Regions from separate parts of the Acidihalobacter yilgarnensis genome, predicted to be linked through region 1. Evidence: predicted binding sites of a transcription regulator. Region 1 holds the regulator's gene; the other holds the start of a gene.
The links. Region 1 encodes FliA, which starts transcription of late flagellar genes. Its sites were predicted from a motif close to GCTAAAGTTNNNNNNNNNNCNGCCGATA; they were not measured.
Positions count from the first base shown of each region.

Region 1 (11,973 bases):
CTCAGATGTTCAGGCTCGGTCTGATGGTTGCCTTGCCGGCCGTTGCGGCGCTGCTGTTGGTGAATCTCGCCTTTGGCGTGATTACGCGCGCCGCGCCACAGCTCAACATATTCGCGGTCGGATTCCCGATGACGATCATGCTTGGCTTCGTGCTGATCCTGCTCAGCCTACCGAGTTTGGTGCCTCAATTTTCCAATTTAATGGGGCAAACCTTCATGTTGCTGTCACGCGTGTTGGGCGGGTGAGCTAAATGGCCCGCGACGACTTTCAGGAACGTACCGAGGAAGCCACACCCAAACGCCTGCAGGAAGCGCGCGACCGTGGGCAGGTCGCGCGCTCGCGTGAACTGGTGACCACGGCTGTGTTGCTGGCGGCAGCCGGAGGCTTGCTCGCGCTCGGCCCCTCGCTGGCGGAAGGATTGATGCAGTCGATGCGTAACGGTTTGACGCTTGACCGCTCCCTGATCATGGATCCGGGTGCGCTGTACCCGGCATTGGCTGGGGCCGTGGCGCAGGCATTGCGCTTGCTTGCACCACTACTCATGTTACTTGCGCTGGCGGCCCTGCTCGCCTCGGTGGTGCTCGGCGGTATCAGCTTCAGCTTCCAGGCGATCGGTTTCCGCTGGGATCGACTCGATCCGCTGACGGGGTTGGGACGTGTGTTTTCGGTCAATGGCCTGATGGAGTTGGGCAAGGCATTGGTGAAGTTTCTGGTGGTGGCGGTAGTGGCCGTGATCGTGTTGTGGTTCGAGGGACCGCCGTTGCTGGCCCTCGGAGGCTATGCGCTGCGTCCCGCGCTGGCCGCAACGGGTCAGATGGTCGGTTGGTCCTTCCTGGCCTTTGCGGCGAGCATGATCATCATTGCGGCGGTCGATGCGCCGTTCCAGATCTGGCAGCACGCCAAGCAATTGCGGATGACTCGACAAGAGGTCCGTGACGAATCCAAGGAGACCGAGGGGCAGCCGGATATCAAACGCCGCCAGCGCCAACTCCAGCGTGAGATCTCTCAGCGGCGGATGATGCAGGAGGTTCCCAAGGCGGATGTGGTGGTCACCAACCCGACGCACTACGCGGTCGCCTTGCGTTACGACCAGGACCGTATGCGCGCGCCACGTGTGATCGCCAAGGGTAAGGGGCAGGTCGCCGCGCGTATCCGCGAGATAGCGGCCGAGCATGGCGTGATGGTTCAGTCCGCGCCAGGACTCGCGCGTGCCATCTATTTCCATACTCGGTTGAACGACGAGGTGCCGGCAGCCCTGTATATCGCTGTGGCGCAGCTGCTCGCCTACGTCTATCAGCTCAAAACCGGCGCCGGTACTCTCGGCGCGTTGCCGGCGCTCGAAGTGCCGCCAGAGCTTGCCGAAGTGCCGCAGGGGAGGGTTGACTGATGGCTACCGTGGCGACCGGCACACTGGGCGCACTGCGAGGGTTGAGCCGCTTCGGTCTGGGGGTGCCGGTGGTGTTGCTCGCGATGTTGGCGATGATCACCTTGCCGATGCCGCCCTTTGCGCTCGACGTGCTGTTTACTTTCAATATTGCCCTGTCGATGGTGGTCGTGCTGGTGACGGTTTATGCCAGTCGGCCGCTCGATTTCGCAGTATTTCCCACGGTCCTCCTGGTCGCGACGCTATTGCGTCTTGCCCTGAACGTGGCTTCCACGCGCGTAGTGCTGCTCAATGGGTATACGGGCACCGCTGCCGCCGGTCACGTGATCGAGGCCTTCGGCGATTTTGTCGTGGGTGGCAATTATGCCGTCGGTCTGGTGGTCTTCACTATCCTGGTGGTAATCAACTTCGTGGTGGTGACCAAGGGTGCCGGGCGTGTCTCGGAAGTGAGCGCACGCTTTACCCTGGATGCCATGCCAGGCAAGCAGATGGCCATCGACGCGGACCTCAACGCTGGGTTGATCACTCAGGACGACGCGCGTACCCGGCGTGAGGAAGTGGTCCGTGAGGCGGATTTCTACGGCTCCATGGATGGCGCGAGCAAATTCGTCCGCGGTGATGCGATTGCCGGCATCATCATCCTGTTCGTCAATATCATCGGCGGCCTCGTGATCGGCATGGTCCAGCACGGGATGAGCCTGCAGTCGGCGACGCATAATTACGTTTTGTTGACCATCGGCGACGGCCTGGTGGCGCAAATCCCTTCGTTGCTGCTGTCGACGGCCACGGCGATTATCGTCACGCGTGTGTCCGCGGCCCAGGATATGGGCGAGCAGGTGATGTCGCAGCTGTTCGCGAACCCACGTGCGCTCTACATTACCGCCGGTGTTCTAGGTCTGCTCGGCCTGGTGCCTGGGATGCCGAATCTGGTCTTCCTCGGGTTGGCCAGCCTGTTGCTCGCGGGCGGCTATCTGATCACACGCAGTCGCACGGAGGCCGTGCAGGCCGAACAACGTCAGGCAGAGGCCGCCATCGGTGAGCCGCAGGTGCAGGAGTTGTCGTGGGACGACGTGGCGGCGGTGGATATCATCGGTCTGGAGGTCGGATATCGACTGATCCCGCTGGTAGACAAGGTTCAGGGCGGCGCCTTGATGGCCCGTATCAAGGGCGTGCGCCGCAAGCTCTCGCAGGAACTTGGCTTTCTGGTCCACCCGGTGCACATCCGTGACAATCTTGATCTGGGGCCGAATATCTATCGCATCAGCCTGATGGGCGTGCCCGTGGGCGAAGCCGAGGTCTACCCGGAACGCGAGCTTGCGATCAATCCCGGGCAGGTTTTTGGCGCGATCCAGGGGATCAACACGCGGGATCCGAGCTTCGGTCTTGAGGCCGTGTGGATCGAATTGGATAGCCGCGACCAGGCTCAGACCCTAGGCTATACGGTGGTGGACCCGTCAACGGTGATCGCGACCCACTTGAGTCAGATTCTACAGGCGCATGCGCAGGAACTGCTGGGACACGAGGAAGTCCAGCACTTGCTCGACAAACTCGGGCAAAGCGCACCCAAGCTGGTCGAGAACCTCACTCCCAAACCACTGGCGCTCGGTGTTGTGCTCAAGGTGCTGCAGAACCTGCTGGCGGAGGGTGTGCCAATCCGAGATTTGCGTACGATCGCCGAATCCATGGCGGAGCAGGCCACCAAGAGTCAAGATGCTGACGCATTGACGGCTGCGGCACGTGCCGCATTGGGCCGCTCGATCGTCCAGCAGATATACGGGCCGGCCGATGAACTCAAGCTGATGACACTTGATCCGACACTGGAACAGTTATTGCACAAATCCCTTCAGGGCGGCGGGCTCGGATTGGAGCCCGGCTTGGCCGAACAGGTTCGGCAGGCGGTTGCCCAGGCCGCCCAGCGACAGGAAATGGCAGGTGAACCCGCGGTACTGGTGGTATCCCCAGATCTGCGTCCCTGGTTGGCGAAATGGTTGAGACCCACGGTTCGCGGTTTGAATGTGCTGGCGTTTACAGAAATACCAGAGAACAAACGCCTGCGCGTCATTGCCACCCTGGGGGGCAACCATTGAATCCGGCGTATTGCGTAATAACGGATGCAGACCGCCGGGTGGCATCGATGAATTCGGGCGGGAAGCCCGTTGATGGACGATCCAACGAGGAATCGATGGTATGAAAATCAAGCGCTTTGTGGCGAGCGAGATGCGGCAGGCGATCCGTCTGGTGCGCGACGAGTTGGGCGCTGATGCGGTCATCCTGTCGAGCCGACGTGTCGACGGCGGGATCGAGCTGGTTGCGGCTGTTGATTTCGATGCCGAATGGGTAAATGGCGCGGCGCAGGAGACCGCGCCGATTACCACACCGGATGTGTCTCCACAGGTCCAGAGCGAGGTGGTGACAGCCAAACCCGAAGTCGGACCGACATCGATGCCGGTGGTCAGGCCGACATCCTCGGACGGACATGCCGATGCGCGTACCGTTGCGGCCCTGCAACGGGAGCTCGCTTCCATGCGTGGTTTGCTGGAAAACCAGCTGTCGCAGCTGACCTGGCGCGAATTTACGCGCGAACAGCCCCGGCGGGCCGAGGTCGTGCGACAGTTCGAGCGCATGGGGATGGACTCGGATTTGGCCCGCGAGCTGGCTGAAAGCGTCGGCCCGCTCCGCGATGAGCGCGAGGCTTGGCGTGATGGGCTCAAGGCACTCGGGCGGCGGCTGGCGGTTGGGAGCGACGAGATCGTCCAGAAAGGTGGCGTGGTCGCACTCGTTGGCCCGACCGGTGTTGGCAAGACCACGACACTGGCCAAGCTGGCGGCGCGATATCTCATCCGCCATGGGCGAGGGCAGGTAGCGCTGGTCAGCACTGACAGCTATAGAATTGGGGCGCAGGCGCAGTTGAGCACATTGGGACAACTGCTCGGTGTGCCGGTCTATCAGGCGGATGATGCCGAGGCGCTGACAAAAATCATTGCCGGGCAGACCGATAAGCGATTGATCCTAGTCGATACGCCGGGCATCGCGCCTAGGGACGCGCGACTGACGGTGGAGCTGCAGGCGCTTGCCTCAATTCCTGATATTCGTCTGTATCTGGTTGTCGCCGCGAATGCCGCGCGCGACGTATTGGGCGAGACGGTTCGCCGCTTCGGACGCGTACCGCTGAGTGGCGCGATACTCAGTAAATTCGATGAGGCCGAGGCTCTGGGTGCGTCGCTTTCGGCGCTTATCCGTGCGGGCCTGCCCTTGAGTTATCTGGGCACCGGACAGCGAGTGGCCGAAGACCTCGAGCCAGCTCGCGTGCAGCGTATCGTCAGTCAGGCATTGGCATTGGTCAAACGTCGTGAACGGGAACCGCTGCCTACTGGCGGGCGATGCAAACACAAGGGAAGCGATCGATATGCTTACGTCGGGTGACACTGTGGACCAAGCTGACGGGCTTAGGCGTGTGCGCGAACTGCGCCCGGTCAGGGTCATGGCGGTGGCCAGTGGCAAGGGCGGTGTCGGTAAGACCAACGTATCGGTCAATCTCGCGGTGGCGCTGGCTGGACGGGGCCGCGAAGTCATGCTCATGGACGCCGACCTTGGCCTAGCCAATGTGGACGTCATGCTGGGTCTGCAGCCGCGTGTGAATCTCTCTCATGTGATGAGTGGCGAGTGCACGCTCGATGAAATACTCGTCAGCGGGCCCCGCGGCATTCATGTGGTACCGGCCGCATCCGGGATTTCGCATATGGCCGATCTATCTCAAATCGAACATGCCGGATTGATCCGCGCCTTCAGCGAACTGAGTCTGCCACTGGATGTACTCATCGTGGATACGCCTGCCGGTATTTCGGCAGATGTGATCAGTTACACGCGGGCCGCCCAGGAGGTGATCGTGGTGGTTTGTGACGAACCAGCTTCGATGACGGATGCCTATGCGCTCATCAAGGTGCTCAGTCGGGAGCACCAGATCGGACGCTTCCACGTGCTGGCCAATCGCGTACGCGATGAGCAAGAAGGGAGCGCGCTTTATCGCAAGATGGCCGCGGTTTGCGGCCGTTTTCTCGATGTCACACTGCATTATCTAGGCGCAGTGCCGGAAGATCCTTTGCTACGCCAGGCAGTTCAGCGTCAAGGGGCGGTGGTTGAGCTCTACCCCGGCGGCCCGGCCGGTCGGGCATTCAAGAATTTGGCGGCAAAGGCCGATAACCTCCCCAGACTGACGGGTTCGCGCGGGCATCTGGAATTTTTCGTCGAACGATTGGTGCATGGGCCCGCCCCGGCGGACGTGCAGTGGGCCGACTGAATATGTACCCCGCGCGCGAGGCCGCTGATGTTGACCGCCTGGTGGCCGAGCATGCCCCGATGGTCAAACGGATTGCCTATCACCTGATCCACCGACTGCCGCCGAATGTGCAGCTCGACGATCTGGTGCAAACCGGGATCGTCGGTTTGATTGAGGCCGCTAAGCATTACAATGCCGGCCAGGGCGCGAGCTTCGAGACCTATGCGGGCATACGCGTGCGAGGGGCGATGCTCGATGAGGTGCGCCGCAATGATTGGGCGCCACGCTCGGTGCACCGCAAGGCGCGGGAAATTTCGGCCGCGCTGCGTGTTGTGGAGAACCGACTCGGACGAGCGGCACGAGCGATCGAGGTTGCCGCTGAGATGGAAGTGTCATTGGAGGAGTATCACCGTTTGCTACGTGACGCGACGGGCTATCAGGTCTTCAGCTTCGAGGAATCCTTCGGAGACGGCGATGGAGATGACGAGCGTGAGGGCGGACGAATCGGTGAAACGCGGGTGTCTGGGCCGCTGGACCATCTTTCCAACGATGACTTCAGGCAGGCGTTGGCAAGGACCATCAGTGCGCTACCCGAACGCGAGGCGCTGGTGTTGTCATTGTATTATGACGAGGAACTTAACCTGCGCGAGATCGGGGAAGTGCTGGGCGTGTCGGAATCGAGGGTGTCTCAGATCCACAGTCAGGCGCTGATACGGTTGCGTGCAAGGATGGTCGACTGGCGCACCTGAGGTGCCGCCGGGGTTAGGCAGATTGAATCTCAAGGAGTGTGTTTCGTGGATAAGAACATGCAGATTCTCATCGTGGACGACTTTTCCACGATGCGGCGCATCATCAAAAACCTGCTGCGAGAGCTAGGTTTCAATAATACGGCCGAGGCCGATGACGGTAGTACGGCCTTGCCATTATTGCAGTCGGGCAAGTTCGATTTCCTGGTAACGGACTGGAACATGCCGATCATGCCGGGTATCGAATTGCTCAAAGCGGTGCGTGCGGACCCCAAGCTGGCCAAGTTACCTGTTCTGATGGTGACGGCTGAGGCTAGGCGGGACCAGATCGTCGAAGCGGCACAGGCCGGCGTGAATGGTTATGTGGTCAAACCCTTTTCCGCAGAGACGCTCAAGGAAAAGATCGACAAAATTTTCGAGCGAATCGAAGGTTAAGGCGGATACGGGAGAGACGCGGGCGTGGATAAAAATGAGGACGGCAAGCAGGGCGTACCCACGGGGGACGATCGGTTGGTACTGGCGCGTCTGTTGGTGTCGGCACTGGAGGCGGGGGATGAAGGGCCCGTCAGCGATCTGTTGTCATCTCTCGGCGCACAGCAGGACCGGAGCCTTTTCAATGAGTTGGGTCGGCTGACGCGTGATCTGCATGAGGCGTTGAATAGCTTCAGACTGGATTCCCGCGTGGCTGAAATCACGCATGAGGAAATCCCCAACGCTAAAGAAAGGCTCAATTATGTCGTTACGCTGACGGAGCAGGCCGCGCATCGGACGCTAAACGCCATCGAAGACAGCATGCCGCGGTTGACCACATTGAGTCATCGTGCGGAATCTCTTTCGGAGGGGTGGGCGAAATTCAAACGCCGTGAATTGAGCGTGGAGGAATTTCGTGAGCTGGGAGGGTCCCTGGACGCCTTTCTGACGGAAGTTAAGGAGGAGGTTTCGACGGTTTCTTCGCAGCTTTCCGACGTGATGTTGGCGCAGGATTTTCAGGATCTTACCGGGCAGGTGATCCGCCGGGTGATCGAGCTGGTGCAGGAGGTCGAAGAAGGGCTGGTCGGTATCGTCAAGGTGGCGAGCGAGCGTCTGGTGAAGTTGGACGGCAAGCGACCTGCGGAAACCGTTCCGGAAGACGCCAGCAGCGGCAAGGGTTTCGGTCCTGCCGTCCCAGGCGTGGACAAGGCGGGTATCGTGAGCGGGCAGGATGAAGTTGATGACTTGCTCTCTAGCCTGGGTTTCTGAGTCGTGCTTAAAGCATATGCCCATGGATATTCCATACCCGGAAGGGCCCTGGAGACGACATGACGATCGGAGCTGATGACGAACTGCTGCAGGATTTCCTGGTTGAGGCCGGTGAAATTCTCGATGGCCTCGGCGGGCAATTGCTCGAGCTTGAGCAAAACCCGACGGATACGAACCTCCTCAATGCCATTTTTCGGGGTTTCCACACCATCAAAGGAGGAGCCGGATTCCTGGCGCTGACGCCGCTGGTCGACGTTTGCCACCACTCAGAGGATGTATTTAATCAACTGCGTCAGGGTGAGCGTACGGTGGATGGCGACTTGATGGACGTCATTCTGGCGGTGCTCGACGCACTGAATGTCATGTTCGACAATTTGCGCGGCGGGGTTGCGCCAGAGCCGGCCGAAGCTGAGCTGATGCGCCGTCTCGCCGATTTGGTCGCAGGGAAATCACCCGCGGTTGCTGCTCCGCCTTCTCCCCCCCCGCTCCCGCCCAGCCTGATGATACGGATGCCGCCTTCGAGGCCATGCTCAAAGCAGCGGATAGCGCAGAGTCTGGTGTAGTGCGTGAGGAAGTCACGGAGGTCGTGGAGTCTTCGACGTCTGGCAATGAAATATCCGACGATGAATTCGAGGCGTTGCTCGACCAGTTGCATGGACAGGGTAAGCACACCGGTGCGGTAAACGAATCTTCCACGCAGTCGGAAGGTGCTGCTTCGACCGGAGGGGAAGACATCAGCGAGGCAGAGTTCGAGGCGCTGCTGGATCAGCTTTATGGCAAGGGCGCTTCACCCGGTCCCGCAGAGGAGGCGCCAGCTGCGGAGCGGACGGTTGTCGTGCCGCCCGAGCCCGAGCCCGAGCCAACGATCGCAGCGACGCAGCCACCACAAAAAGATGTGCCGGCCCCAACCCAGGCCGCAGCCGCGCGCAGCGCGAATGGCCCTGCGTCGGCCACCGCCACCCCTGCGGCGGAGAGTACGGTGCGCGTTGACGTCAAGCGTCTCGACGACATCATGAATCTGGTGGGAGAGCTGGTACTGGTACGTAATCGATTGGTGACCCTGGGCGCACAAATCAAGGAAGAAAGCGTGGCGGGGGCCATCTCCAGCCTTGAGTTGGTCACCACGGACCTTCAGGTGGCTGTGATGCATACCCGTATGCAGCCCATCAAGAAGGTCTTCGGGCGATTCCCCCGCGTGGTACGTGATCTCGCCAAAAGTTTGAAGAAGGAGGTCAACCTCGAACTGCGTGGCGAGGACACCGAGCTCGACAAGAACCTCGTTGAGGCACTCGCCGATCCGTTGGTTCACCTAGTGCGCAATTCGGTGGATCACGGTATCGAGATGCCGGAGGATCGTCGTAAACAAGGCAAGCCCGTAATCGGCCACTTGGTTCTCTCGGCCGCGCAACAGGGCGATCATATCCTGCTGGTCATCGAGGATGATGGTAAAGGTATGGACGCGGCAGTCCTGCGCGCCAAGGCGATCGAAAAAGGCTTGATCGACGAAACGATGTCACAACGGATGACGGATACGGAGGCCTTTGACCTGATCTTCAGGCCGGGTTTCTCGACCAAGGAGCAGGTGTCGGACGTTTCCGGCCGAGGTGTCGGCATGGATGTGGTCAAGACGCGCATCGCCGGACTCAATGGTGCCATCGAGATCGATTCCGTCTTGGGGCGAGGCACCATCATCCGCATCCGCCTGCCGCTCACCTTGGCCATCGTGCCCACGCTGATGGTCAAAATTCGGCGGCGTCCTTTTGCCATTCCCTTGAGTTCGATCGGCGAAATTCTGGACATGGATCTCACGCAAACCAAGATTGTCGACAATCGAGAAGTCATTTTGGTGCGTGGCAAGGCCTTGCCACTGGTTAGACTCGGTGAATGGTTGCGTCTCAAGGGTGGGCACGGGCCGGCGGGCGTTGACCCACTCGGGCATGTCGTCGTCGCCCATGTAGATAACCGGCGTGTGGGCTATGTAGTGGACGAGCTGCTAGGTCAGGAAGAGGTTGTCATCAAGCCCTTGGGACCAGGATTACGTCACGTGCCCGGCTATGCTGGTGCCACCATTACCGGAGACGGTCATCTGGCGCTGATACTTGATTTGCCAGGGCTCATGCGTGCGAAGGGGTTGGCTGCCTGAGCCAATATTCACGCGCAGGGTTGCAGACATTAAGGATTGAGGATGAAAGTACGTGTGTTGGTGGTCGACGATTCTGCCTTTTTCAGGCGTGCCGTCAGGGGAATGCTGGAGTCCGACCCGGATATAGAAGTGGTGGCGGTTGCCACCAACGGGCGGGAAGCGGTCGCCTGTGTCGCCGAACACAAACCCGACATCGTGACGATGGACATCGAGATGCCGGTGATGGACGGCATTACCGCGGCTCGACACATCATGTCGAGCCACCCCAGGCCGATCTTGATGTTCTCATCGCTGACACATGAGGGCGCGAAGGCGACGCTGGATGCGCTGGATGCCGGTGCAGCCGATTTTCTCCCAAAGCAATTCGAAGAGATCGCGCGTGACCGAAGCGAGGTGGGACGAGTGCTCTGTCAGCGGGTCAAGGCATTGGCACGTCGTCGCTCGGCGCCGGTCGCACCACCGGCCGGTACGGCTTTTGGTCGGCCTGCCGCGCGCGCACCGATGCCGATCAGTCGGGTTGGCGCCAAGCTGCCACAATGCCGATTGGTGCTCATAGGCACTTCCACCGGCGGCCCCGTTGCGCTGCAGAAGGTATTGATGGCCCTACCGGCCAATTTCAGTCGACCGCTATTGCTGGTTCAGCATATGCCGGCAGCATTCACACCTGCATTTGCCGAGCGTCTCAATGGCTTGTGCGCTATTGAGGTTCAAGAAGCTAAGGATCAGACGACTTTGCGTCCGGGCGTCGCATTATTGGCCCCAGGCGGTATGCAGATGATACTCGAGGGCAGCCCGGGCGCGATGCGTGTGCGTATTGGTGAAAGTCCTCCGGAGCTGCATTACCGGCCTAGTGTGGATGTCACCTTCTCCAGTGCCGAGCGCATTAATCCAGGTGGCAATCTCGGCATTATCTTGACGGGCATGGGAGCCGATGGTCGGGAGGGTGCTCGGTTGATGAAGCGGAACGGATCGACGATCTGGTCCCAGGATCAGGCCAGTTCAACGGTTTATGGCATGCCGGCGGCGGTGGCCGAGGCGGGGTTGACGGATCGTGTTTTGGCCCTGGATGAATGCGGCAAGGCCCTGGTCGGCGCATTCTGACGGTACGTCGTTGGCCACGTTGTGGGTCAGCGGCTGATGAAGCACGGCACGCCGAGGTCGTGGATCACGAGATACAGGGAGCGGGGAGCTTGGTTTTGGTCTCCCGTGATGGTTTACGGCATTTGCCCAGAGGAAGTAGGTGATGGACATACTCAGCCTGCTGGGCATCTTGATCGCACTGGGTGCCGTAATCGGTGGCAATTATATCGAGGGGGGGCATATCGGCTCCCTCCTGCAGCTGACCGCCTTCATCATCGTGATGGGCGGGACGTTGGGTGCCGTGTTGCTGCAGAGCCCCCTGCCGGTCTTTTGGCGTGCGGTCAGGATGGGGCTGTGGGTCTTCAAGCCACCGTCGATCGAACCGGAGCGACAGATCGAATCGATTGTGGAATGGTGCCAGATCGCGCGCCGCGAGGGTCTGCTCGGGCTCGAAGGTGTCTCGGATGCGCTGGAGGAGCCGTTTGCTCGCAAGGGTTTGCAGATGCTGGTCGACGGTCGTGAGCCGGAGGCCATCCGCAGCGTGTTGGAGGTAGAGCTGGATGCGACGGAGGAGCAGCTGATGCATGCCGCGAAGGTTTACGAGGCAGCCGGTGGCTATGCCCCGACCGTGGGTATTTTGGGTGCGGTGATGGGATTGATCCATGTGATGGAAAATCTTGCCGATCCGACCAAGCTTGGTGCCGGTATCGCGGTGGCTTTCGTGGCGACGATCTATGGCGTTGGTGCGGCTAATTTGTTTTTGTTGCCCATCGCGAACAAGCTTAAATCCATTATCCACCGTCAGAGCAAGGTGCGCGAAATGACCATAGAGGGTCTTGCTGCCATTGCGGAAGGAGAGAACCCGCGCGCGATCGAGGCCAAGTTGCAGGGGTATGTGCAATGAATCGGGCATACGGAGGTTAGGCCATGGCGCGTCGATCACGGAAAAAAGCGGTTGAACATGAAAACCTGGAGCGCTGGTTAGTTTCCTATGCGGATTTCATCACCTTGTTGTTTGCTTTTTTTGTGGTCATGTACGCGATTTCGTCGGTGAATGTAGGCAAATATCGAGTGTTGTCGGAGTCCCTGGTCGCCGCCTTCCACA
Region 1 covers NZ_CP017415.1:2,342,202-2,354,174, reverse strand. Annotated here, with positions in the region: gene fliR (flagellar biosynthetic protein FliR) at 1-245, shown strand, start outside; gene flhB (flagellar biosynthesis protein FlhB) at 251-1,387, shown strand; gene flhA (flagellar biosynthesis protein FlhA) at 1,387-3,471, shown strand; gene flhF (flagellar biosynthesis protein FlhF) at 3,572-4,807, shown strand; gene BI364_RS11255 (MinD/ParA family protein) at 4,791-5,681, shown strand; gene BI364_RS11250 (RNA polymerase sigma factor FliA) at 5,684-6,409, shown strand; gene BI364_RS11245 (chemotaxis response regulator CheY) at 6,467-6,841, shown strand; gene BI364_RS11240 (protein phosphatase CheZ) at 6,866-7,645, shown strand; gene BI364_RS19315 (Hpt domain-containing protein) at 7,705-8,208, shown strand; gene BI364_RS11235 (chemotaxis protein CheA) at 8,172-9,788, shown strand; gene BI364_RS11230 (protein-glutamate methylesterase/protein-glutamine glutaminase) at 9,831-10,889, shown strand; gene BI364_RS11225 (flagellar motor protein) at 11,032-11,772, shown strand; gene motD (flagellar motor protein MotD) at 11,796-11,973, shown strand, end outside.

Region 2 (11,973 bases), 120 kb from region 1:
GAACGACCTCTTTAGCTCGACACGGATTGCGGACTTCTTGCTTGATAAGGATCGTCTGTTTGCCGAGGTAACGCTCGATGAGGATGAGCTGGCGCTGTACGAGGAGGTCTATACCCAGCTGGTATTGGATGCCCCGCGTCCAGATTTGGTGGTGTATCTGCAAGCGCCTGTAGACGTACTGTTGCGCCGGATCGAGCAGCGTGACCGCAGTTACGAACGCCTGATCGACCCGGCCTATTTGACGCGCTTATGCGCACGTTATGCCGATTTTTTCTACCATTACAATGGCGCACCGCTATTGATTGTCAATGCCAGCGAGATCGATATCGTGCGCAACGAGCGCGATTATCAGGCCTTGGTCGATGAAATTCGCACACCACCCAGCGGGCGCCGTTTCTTCAACCCCTTGCCTTTTACGATGTGATGCCATGAGTGTACAGAACGAACAAAAGCGCGTGACGGTCACCGACCTCCGGCGTGCCCGGCGTGAAGGCCGCAAAATTGCCTGTCTGACGGCGTACGATGCCGGCTTTGCCCGCCTGGTTGATGATGCGGGTGTCGATGTGATTTTGGTCGGCGATTCTCTTGGGATGGTGGTGCAAGGCCGCGAAAGCACGGTTTCCGTAACCATGGATGACATGGTGTACCACACGCGAATGGCCGCGGTGGGTCGGCGGCATGCCTTGTTGATGGCCGATATGCCATTCATGAGCTTCACCGATCCCGCCAGTGCCTTGCGCAACGCCGCTCGATTGATGCAAGAGGGGGGCGCGGAGATGGTCAAGCTTGAGGGTGGTGCCGACCAAGTGGCCGTCGTCGAACAGTTGAGCGGACACGGTGTGCCAGTCTGCGCTCATCTGGGACTACGCCCTCAGTTTGTGCACAAGCTCGGAGGATATCGGGTGCAGGGGCGCGATGCCGCAACGGCAGAGGCCCTGCGTCGAGATGCCCGTACATTGGCGGCTGCGGGAGCTGAGTTATTGTTGCTCGAATGTGTGCCAGCGAGTCTGGCGGCCGAAATCACTGAAATGGTAGATATCCCGGTGATCGGTATCGGTGCTGGCTCGGCCTGTGATGGCCAGATATTGGTTCTGCACGATGTTTTGGGCATCACGCCCGGAACGCCCCCGCGCTTCAGCCGGAATTTTATGCCGGGTCACGAGGGAGTGGGGGATGCCTTGCGCGCTTACGTTGAGGCGGTGCGTGAGGGGCGCTTCCCGGCTCCCGAACACGGTTTCTGAGCCCATGCGCGAGACGGGAAGACCTCTGGAACTCCGCAGCATCGTGCGTGGGTGGCGTCTGCAGGGCGAGCGCGTTGCGCTAGTACCGACGATGGGCAATTTGCACGACGGTCATCGTGCATTGATCCGCGAGGCTCGACAACGGGCAGATCGCGTGGTCGTGAGCATCTTTGTCAATCCGCTGCAATTCGACCGCCCCGAGGATCTGAATAGTTACCCGCGCACGCTAGAGGCGGATCGGGCCATTCTGGTACGCGATGGTGTCGATTTGCTGTTCTCGCCAGATGCGGAAACGCTATACCCGGGTGGGCTGGCGCTTGCTACCCGCGTCAGCGTGCCAGGCTTGGGTGATATCCTGGAGGGGGAGCGCAGACCAGGACACTTTACTGGCGTGGCTACCATCGTGTGCAAGCTCTTCAACCTAGTGCAACCGGACGAGGCTGTATTCGGAGAGAAGGACTACCAGCAGTTGTTACTGGTGCGTCGGATGGCTGCCGATCTAGACATCCCGGTCCGTATTCACGGTGTGCCCGTCGTTAGGGCGGAGGATGGCCTGGCACTGAGTTCGCGCAATGCGCGCCTTGACGAAGAAGCTCGGCGGCGCGGGGCGATACTGTATCAGAGCTTGGGCCGTGCCGAGACGCTATTGCGGCGTGGCGGCGCAATCGAAACCATCGAGCGTGCCGCCACCGATGCCTTAAACCGAGCGGGTTTCAAGGTCGAATACGTGGCCATTCGCCACGCAGAAGACCTGTCTTCTGGCAGTGCCGGTGCTGCGCCCTTGGTCATTCTTGCCGCTGCCTGGCTGGGCGGTGTGCGCCTGATTGACTGTCTCCCAGTCGTCTAGCTCAGTTAGTTACACCCCTGTGTAGCCACTACCCGGTGGGCGCCGCCGTCGGGTGACTTGATGTGCCTCATCGTTCCACCCGCGATGTCCACGCCATGCGTGTCGAATTGTGACAAAAATGTGAAGGCGGAAACATTCATAAGAATTTCTTGTCGAAGAAGCCGTGACCGGATAGTTGTAAGCGCCTGAGTTGAAGGCTGTTGCTGGGTTTTGGTCAAGGATTGACTAAGCTCAATCTGTTCGGATGGTGTTCAACTATTCCTGGCAGGTGACGATATAAGGATAAAAGCGTTGTATGGGCCGCGATAGCGTTTGATATACCCGTAGCGCCAGGCTTACCACAATACTGATAACCAGCCCCGGCTAATCGCCGGCGGTATACGGAAGGATGGGCGATACCCACATGACGAGCGAATCGATGGGTAATGGAATTTGGGCCGGAGGCACGGTCCTCCCATGGGGAGGGGCGATTGTGGCATTGCTGGTATGGGGAGAGCCCCGTTCGCTTACCCTCGGTGTCGCCGTATTGATGACGTTGATCTGGATCTGGCGTGCGCGCGGAATGCCCGCTGCACCATTGGCGCCCGAAGTGCGGCCCTCAAAACCGAAGTCCGAGGAGGGGGGGGATCACTTGGTTACCAACCGAGAATCCGATGCCTTGGCCATCGCTCAAGCATTACAGATTGTGGCCCGCCAGATCGATACAGCCAAAGCCCAGACTGAAGAGGGGATTAACGCCCTGGTCGGTCAATTCGACAGCCTGCAGGGGCGTCTGGATCAGGCGGTACAGACCGCGGCATCGATCGTGAGCGCGGAACCGGTTGGCGCGCCCGCGGGCGCGCACAGCGACTTCGAGCGTAACGAGTCCGATCTCAAATCCGTATTGAGTACCTTGGAGGCGACCGGAGAGCGCAGGCGTTCGCTGGCACAGGCGCTGGAGGGACTGGACGCTTACGCAGAGGCCTTGCGCGGCATGACTGGTGAAGTCGAGGTTATTGCCTCGCGCACCAATCTGCTGGCATTGAATGCGGCAATCGAAGCGGCGCGGGCGGGTGAACAGGGCCGTGGATTCGCCGTGGTTGCGGAGGAAGTGCGCAAATTGTCGGGGTTGTCGACCAACACGGTGCGCCGTATGGCAGAGAAGATTCAGAGTATTACCGACTCGTTGGCAGGTATCGGCAGCTCGGCTGCGGCATCGGGCGAGGCTGATCAGGAAGCGATGACGGCCGCCGATACGGCAGTTAATGCAGTGCTCACGCGTTTCCGTCAATTCGCAGAACAAACGCGGACCTCGGCTGAGGTGGTGCATCGGGAAAACGATGGCATTCGCATGGATGTCGCACAGATGCTGGTTTCATTGCAGTTTCAGGACCGCGTGAGCCAAATTCTTGAGCACGCGGAATCGAGCTTGAATAGCTTGGGCGGCTTGCTCGACCAGTACGCACCAGGGACTGCGGATGTGCGTGTCGTGATTGAGCAATGGCTGGCTGAGGTGGAGCGTAGCTATACCACTGACGAACAGCGCCGCAATCATCGAGGCGATCAGGGCGCGCATGTCGATACAGGTGACGTCACTTTCTTCTGAGTGAGTGTGGCGGACGAATTTAATAATTGATGATTAATTAATGACGGGTCGGGAGCGATGGAATGCCTAAGACGGTGATGATTGTGGATGACTCCGCTTCGCTGCGTCAGGTCGTGAAAATGGCACTGACGGGAGCGGGATACGAGGTCATGGAAGCAGGTGATGGCCAGGAGGCACTGACCAAGCTTGAGGGTAAAAAGGTCCAGCTGGTTATCAGCGACGTGAATATGCCACGCATGGACGGTATTACCTTCGTCAAGCAGCTCAAGCAGCGCCCCGAATATCGCTTCGTGCCGGTCATTATGCTGACCACGGAAGGGCAGGATGCGAAAAAGGAGGAGGGGCGTGCAGCCGGCGCCAAGGCCTGGATGGTTAAACCATTCCAGCCGGCACAGATGCTGGCAGCCGTATCCAAGCTGGTCGGGCCCTGAGCAACGGCGCATATATACCTGGGGGGATGCATGGAAATTATCGAGACGCGCACGGGAAACACCGTTCAGTTGTCATTGACCGGCGATCTCGATATTTACGGCGTCGCCGAGGTTTATGCGCGGGTGTCGCAAGGTCTCGATGAGGCCGATGGCCTCGTCCTGGATCTATCTGCCGTGGACAATATCGACGGTGCCGGCCTGCAGCTGCTGATGGCCGGCAAGCGCGAGGCGGAACGCGGCGGCAAATCGCTTCAGTTATCACAGCACAGCCCATGCGTTATTGAGGCGATCGAGTTGTGCCAGCTGGAGCGTTTTTTCGGTGATCCGCTGGTCCTCCGGCCAGTCGGAGGCAGGCGATGAACGATGGCTTCGATTGGGGCGGGGCGCTTGCAACCTTTCTGGAGGAAGCACGCGATCTGCTGATCCAGATGGAGGCCATTCTGCTTCGGCTTGAGGAGGCGGAAGCCGATCCCGAGGACGTCAATGCGCTGTTCCGTGCGGCGCACACGGTTAAAGGCTCAGCCGGGCTGTTCGGTCTCGACGAAGTGGTCGCCTTCGGACATGAGATGGAAAGCGTGTTGGACCGGGCCCGCGACGGCACCCTTGCACTTTCTCCCCCCTGGATCAGCTTACTGATCAGGTGTACGGACCATCTCGGCATACTTGTGGACTGTGCAGCGGAATCCCGTGCCTTGGACGAGGCACGGCAAGCACAAGGACGCGAGCTGGTGACGGCTTTGCATGGTGGTGAGTCGGTCGCGACACCAGAAGATGTCGTGTCCGTACAGCGCGCAGAGTCACCCGAGGCCGCACCTCAAACCCAGGCCGGACGGCATGAGTTGATTGCTGCCGGCGATGCGGTCGAATCGGCGATTCAATCCTGGACCCGCGCGCCGGATCCCGAGGGTTGGCATCTGTCACTGCGATTTGGCGATGAAACCTTCCGTAATGGCATGGATCCGCTGTCCTTCATCCGCTATCTGAAATCGCTGGGCCAGCTGGTGGGCGTCGAGGTGCTGCCCGACCGAATTCCGGAAGGCGATTATGATCCGGAGTGTTGTTATCTGGGTTTTGAGATTCATTTTCGGGGGGAAGTCAGTAAGCAGACACTGGAGGATGTCTTCGAGTTCGTCAGGGAGGATTGCGAACTTCGCATTCTGCCTACGGCGAGCAAGGCTGACGAGTTTCTAGCGTTACTCCAGTCGCTGCCGGAGGACGATCTTCGGCTCGGCGAGATTTTGGTCAAAGTCGGCACCGTGACCGAGCGCGAGTTGACCGAGGCCCTATCCGCCCAAGCGACGGCCGAAGACCCAGAGCCATTAGGGTATATTTTGGTCGAACAGGGTGCCGTGCAATCGCCCATCGTTGAGGCGGCATTGGCCAAGCAACACAAAATTAAGGAGGTCAAGGCTCGCGAGACGCGTTCGGTCAGAGTCCAGGCCGACAAGCTGGACGCCCTCATCGATCTGGTGGGCGAACTGGTGATCGCAAGTTCTGCGGTACGCTCCCTCAGCGCGGTCAATCCCGACTCGCCTCAACAACAAGCATCGGTGGAGGTTGGGCGTCTCGTCGAGCTGATTCGCGAAGGTACGTTGCGTCTGCGCATGGTCGAAATCGGTGAAACGTTCGCGCGGTTTCATCGCATTGTGCGCGATACAGCTCATGAGTTGGGTAAAGAGGTTGCGCTGCAGATCGAGGGTGGCGATACCGAACTTGATCGCACCATGGTGGAAAAAATCGCCGATCCCCTGACGCATATGGTGCGCAATGCCATTGACCATGGAATCGAAATGCCCGATGTCAGACTGGCGCGGAGCAAGCCCGAGAAGGGCACGATCCGGCTGGCCGCATTTCACGATTCAGGTAGCGTGGTGATCGAGGTGAGCGACGACGGGGCAGGTCTGGATCCAGCACGTATCCGGAATAAGGCACTCGCGCGTGGGTTGATTACGGAAGACGAGATATTGTCGACGCATGCGTTGTATCAGCTGATTTTCGAGCCCGGATTTTCCACCGCTGAACAGGTGAGCAATCTATCCGGACGGGGAGTTGGCATGGATGTCGTCAAAAAAACAGTCGAAGGCTTGCGCGGTAGCATCGATATCGACAGTGCACTCGATGGCGGCACTTCCGTTCGTTTGAGACTACCGCTCACGCTCGCGATCATTGATGGTTTCTTGCTTGGTGTGGGCGATTCGAAATTTGTCTTGCCGCTGGACATCGTGGTCGAGTGTATCGACCTCGAACGGGTCGAACAGCGCTCGGCCCATGGCGCCTATGTACGAGTACGCGACGAGGTAATTCCTTATCTTCGTATCGCGGATTTCTTCGGCCTGACTTCTCGCGATCATGGTCGTGAAAGCCTGGTTGTGGTCCAGGCCGGTGGTCGGCGGTTCGGATTGGTGGTCGATGACCTGCTGGGTGAATTGCAGACGGTGATCAAGCCACTGGGGGATTTGTTCGAACACCTCAAGGGCATCAGTGGCTCGACGATTCTGGGGAGTGGGGAACTCGCTTTGATTTTCGATGTGGCGGGCTTGAGCCAACTGGCGACGCAGAGAGACGAGGGACCTGGGTTGCGGCGTGAATCGACACCCGGTGGGGAAATGGTACGTGGCTAAGGTAGTCGGAGAACCCAGCCAGGACGGGGTAATAATCCAATATTGCGACATGCAAGCGAGGGGACTATGTCATTCAGGAATTTGAAAATAGGTGTCCGATTGGGCATCGGTTTCGGGGTGCTGCTGGCCTTGCTCGTGATCGTTGCGGGCATGGGGGTGCGCGAGATGTCCATGATCAAGCAGGGGACGGATCGGATTGCCCAGCACGACTGGGTCAAGGCCAAACTCGTGATGCAGGTTAAGGACGAAATCCTGGAGGACGAAGCCGATTTTCAGGGCGTGCTGCTGTCGACTGACGCGACACAGCAGGAGCAATTAACGGCGCGCTTGGGAGTTCACGAAACGCAAATAGGAAAGCGTCTAGGCCAGCTCGATGAACTTTTGAAATCGCCTCCGGGGCGGGAGATGCTGGCCTTGATACGTCAGCATCTCGATAGGCTCGGCGTTATCAAGGCAGAAGCCCTCCGATTGATGAAGACGGGTGAAGTCGCACAAGCGGCGAGCCATTTTTCCAGCCAAGGCCTACCGCTCGTCGACACCTTGCGTACGAGTCTCAACCAGCTGACGGTCCTGCAACAGCAGCACCTCGATCACTCGTATCAGCAGGCGAACGCGGTTTATCACGAGTCCCGGATCATGGCGATCAGCGTCATTCTGATCGGATTGTTGCTCGGAGTCGGCTTCGCATGGGTCACGACACGTAGCATCACGCGACCGATTAGGGAAGCGGTGAACGTCGCCAACCACCTGGCGGATAACGACCTGAGTATCTCCATCGAAGTGGCATCGAGTGACGAGACCGGGCATCTGCTGGCTGCCATGCGCACCATGGCGGAGAATCTTGCAGGCGTGATCGCCGAGGTGCGTAGTGCCGCGGATTCGCTCTCCAGTGCTTCCGAAGAAGTGAGCGCGACCGCGCAGGCAGTCTCGCAGGCATCCACCGAACAGGCTGCGAGTGTGGAAGAAACTACCGCCTCCATGGAGGAAATGGGCGCCTCGGTCACCCAGAATGCCGAGAATGCGAAAATTACCGATGGCATGGCCGGCGAGGCAGCGCTCAAAGCGACCGAAGGTGGACAGGCCGTCGAACAGACGGTGCGTGCGATGAAGGACATCGCTGAAAAAATCGGTATCGTCGACGATATTGCCTACCAAACGAACCTGCTGGCGCTCAATGCCGCCATCGAGGCTGCACGTGCGGGCGAGCATGGCAAAGGCTTTGCCGTCGTAGCGGCCGAGGTGCGCAAGTTGGCCGAACGCAGTCAAGTAGCGGCTCAGGAGATTGGCCAGCTCGCGACGAGCAGTGTGGGGTTGGCTGAACGGGCAGGTCATCTGCTGGGCGAAATCGTACCAGGCGTGCGCAAGACCTCCGATCTGGTACAGGAAATTGCCGCTGCATCCGACGAACAGAGCAGTGGCGTCGGGCAGATCAACGTGGCGATGAATCAGCTCAGCCAGGCAACGCAGCAGAACGCATCTGCCTCCGAGGAGCTGGCGGCTACTGCGGAAGAGCTCAACGGTCAGGCTGAGCAACTCCAGCAGATCATGTCCGTTTTCAAGCTGCGCGCCCAGCGTATCGCCGAACGGACGAACTCCGCTACACAGGCGAAGCAGCGGCTCAAACTCGAAAAGTCACCGCAGGAATCGAGACGAGCTGCGTCTAGCATCAAAGACGATGGTGATCTGCCGGAAGAAGGCGAGTTTGTGCGCTTTTAAGTGGAGGTAGCGATGGCCAACCCATTAGAGCTCGCAAACGGGCGGCAAGTAGCGCTCGCCGAGGGTGACGTGCCCGATCAGGCGGAACAGTATTTGAGTTTTACCCTGGGCGATGAAACATTCGCGGTCAATATCAAACACATCCGCGAAATTATCGAGTATGAGGATGTGACCACAGTGCCCATGATGCCGGCTTTTTTACGCGGTGTGATTAATCTGCGTGGGCGTGTGGTGCCGGTCATCGATCTGGCGGTTCGTTTCGGCCGCGCTTCTACCGAAATTCAACGGCGTACCTGTATCGTCATCATCGAAATCAGCGGGGCGCAGACGCACCAGGACCTCGGCATTCTGGTCGACTCGGTCAACGAGGTGGTCGAGATCGCCGCACGGAGCCAGGAGCGCCCACCAGCGTTCGGTGCGGGGCTGCGTAATGACTTCATCGAAGGTATCGGCAAGGTCGATGGCCGTTTTATCGTGGTACTCGATATTGATCAAGCCTTGTCGGTAGCGGAAATGTCCGCGTTGGCCGAGTCGGCAAATCGATCCGCTGATGCGGTGTCAGCGACACATCGGACATCCTGATGCAGGCATGGCCAAAGTGACAGCGGGCGCTGGGCGCAACATCCCCCTCGCAGAGCCGGAATTTCAGGCTATTCGGGAATTCATCTACCGGCGGGCCGGTATCCACTTGAGCACGGCCAAGCGCGCGCTGGTTGCAGGGCGTCTTGAAAAGCGCCTGCGTGAGATCGGTTGCCCAGGTTACCGAGCGTATCTTGAATTGCTCGGCGGCGAATTACGTCCTGGCTCCGAGGCACAGCGGGCGATCGATCTGTTGACCACCAACGAGACCTATTTTTTCCGCGAACAGAAGCATTTTGATTTTCTTGCGGAACGTGTGTTGCCTGCGTTGGCACAAACGTCCCAGGGCGTACGTATCTGGAGTGCGGCCTGTTCGAGCGGCGAAGAGCCCTACAGTATCGCCATGACACTGGCCGAGCATCGAGGTGGAAGGCCTTGGTCGCTGCTCGCCACGGATCTGAGTCAACGGGTACTCGATCGTGCGCAGGCGGGTATTTATCCGATCGAACGGGCGGAACGGATTCCGTTGCATTATTTGCGCGCCTACTGTCTCAAGGGTGTTGGCTCCAGGGCGGGGTCTTTCGCGGTCGCGCGTAAGCTGAGAGAGCGTGTGGAATTCCGCGCGCTCAATTTGAACGCGCCCCTGGCCGAGACACATGGCCTGTTCGACGTTATCTTCCTGCGCAACGTGATGATTTATTTCGACCTGCCCACGAAGCAGGCGTTGTGCCGACGTCTGATACCCCATTTGCGCCCTGGGGGGTATCTCTTTGTTGGGCATTCCGAAAGCCTCAATGGCGTGACGTCGGATTTAATTGTCGAGGCGCCATCGATCTACCGCTGTCCGTGAACCGCGAAGACTGGCGGCGATACGACGTGTATCTGACGCCGGGCGGCTTCTACTTCGGAGGTGATGGCACACGGATCAAGACCATACTCGGTTCTTGCGTGGCGGTGACGCTCTGGCATCCCGAGCGTCGTTGCGGTGGCATGGGCCATTTCATGTTGCCCTGTCGAGGTCTGCGGCGGACATCTCAAACGGAGGGGCAGTGGGATGGGAAATATGCGGATGAATTGATGCATTTGTTCATGGCGGCGATCCGCAGTTCACACACCCATCCGCGCGATTACGAGGTCAAACTTTTTGGTGGGGGCAACATGTTTCCGGCGCTGACGACGCGCGCGTCGCGGGAGGGTGTTTCCTCGCGCAACGTGCAAGCTGCGCGTGTACTGATGGCGGCCTATGGATTTGACGTTGCTGCCGAACACCTCGGTGGAGATGGGCATCGGAGTCTGGTGTTTGATCTTAACGACGGCTTAGTCTATCTCTGGTACAAGGCCATGAAATCATGATTGAAAGGTGAGGCGAGCGGTGATCCAATCAGGGAAGAGCGACAAAATAAAGGTGTTGGTCGTAGACGATTCCGCTGTGGTGCGGCAGGTACTGCAGGCCGCCTTGTCCCAGGATCCCGCGTTGGAGGTGATCGGCGCCGCGGCAGATCCGCTTTTTGCCATGGAGCGTATGAAGCGGCAGTGGCCCGACGTGATTGTGCTCGATGTCGAGATGCCCAGGATGGACGGCATCACCTTTCTCGGCCAACTGATGCGAGAGCATCCGACGCCCGTGATCATTTGTTCAACGCTGACCGAAAAGGGCGCGGCGACCACCTTGCAAGCATTGGCGGCCGGCGCGGTCCATGTCATCACCAAGCCGACGGTTGGTATTCGCGACTTCCTGCTTGATAGCGCAAATGACTTGATCGCAGCCGTGAAGACGGCGGCACGCGCCAATATGAGCAATTTACGGCGGTCTTCTCCTCCCGTACATCAGGTGCAGGCCGCTGCCGTACCTGCGTCGGCCGAGGCGATGTTGCGTACTACCGAACGCATTGTCGCCATGGGTACTTCGACCGGGGGAACGCAAGCGCTTGAAACCGTGTTGACCGCGCTACCCAGGGTGTGTGCACCCATCGCCATCGTCCAGCACATGCCGGCGATGTTCACGGCCGCCTTTGCCGAGCGGTTGAACGGCTTATGCCAGATCGAGGTGCGCGAGGCGAAGGATGGAGACCGGTTGTTGCCGGGTCTGGCGCTGATTGCGCCGGGCGGGAAACATCTCAAATTGGTGCGCCAGGGGGCGCAGTACTATGCCGAGGTATTCGACGGTCCACTGGTCAATCGGCACAGGCCCTCCGTTGATGTATTGTTCCGTTCGGCCTCGCAGGTGGTCGGTCGGAACGGAATAGGCATCATCATGACCGGTATGGGAGGGGATGGCGCGCGGGGGTTGAAGCTGATGCGTGATGCCGGTGCGACCACAATGGCACAGGATGAGGCGAGCTGCGTCGTCTTCGGCATGCCCAAGGAAGCCATCAAACTTGATGCGGCCGACCGCGTCGGTGGTTTCCCGGAAATCGTCGAGCTGATTCGACAAGCTTGACGCCCTCAGCGAGGACCGAACACGATCTGATAGAGCAGGTCGATGCCCTGTGCGCTGCCGGACTTGGCCTCCACGCTGAAGTGTTGCGACAGCCGGTAATTGAGTGCGAGGGTATTGCTGTGATCGAACAATCCGGCTGCGTAACGTACATAGAGGTCAGGCGTAAGGTATTTGCCGAGCAAGAGCGAGCTTTGCTGCCAGCTGTCTCCACCTTGCACACCAATATCACTCAATCCTGTGCGTGCCTTGATTGACCCGAGTACACCACCGCCCGCCTCGCTGTTGCCCATGTGCATGCTGGCCAGCGCCTTGAGCAGCAAGGCGGCATCGCTCTTCGAAGCACCTGCCAATCCATGTCCGGTGATCAGCCAGGACAGCGCCTCGGATTCAGACATCGGCGGCGTTGCGCTGACCTGCGAGCGAGGCGATTTCAGGGTGCCGGTGACCGTCAATTGTGCGGTGACGTTGCCCGTTTGGCGTTGCGCCACCACGTCGAGGCCCGGGTTATCCACG
Region 2 covers NZ_CP017415.1:2,458,432-2,470,404, reverse strand. Annotated here, with positions in the region: gene BI364_RS11805 (deoxynucleoside kinase) at 1-424, shown strand, start outside; gene panB (3-methyl-2-oxobutanoate hydroxymethyltransferase) at 429-1,241, shown strand; gene panC (pantoate--beta-alanine ligase) at 1,246-2,088, shown strand; gene BI364_RS18390 (methyl-accepting chemotaxis protein) at 2,561-3,673, shown strand; gene BI364_RS11785 (response regulator) at 3,736-4,104, shown strand; gene BI364_RS11780 (STAS domain-containing protein) at 4,135-4,464, shown strand; gene BI364_RS11775 (chemotaxis protein CheA) at 4,461-6,725, shown strand; gene BI364_RS11770 (methyl-accepting chemotaxis protein) at 6,792-8,441, shown strand; gene BI364_RS11765 (chemotaxis protein CheW) at 8,454-9,023, shown strand; gene BI364_RS11760 (CheR family methyltransferase) at 9,031-9,870, shown strand; gene BI364_RS11755 (hypothetical protein) at 9,867-10,373, shown strand; gene BI364_RS11750 (protein-glutamate methylesterase/protein-glutamine glutaminase) at 10,393-11,460, shown strand; gene BI364_RS11745 (translocation/assembly module TamB domain-containing protein) at 11,466-11,973, opposite strand, start outside.
Region 2: a site for FliA is predicted at 2,338-2,365, ahead of BI364_RS18390 (methyl-accepting chemotaxis protein). Genes of this name have one in related genera too.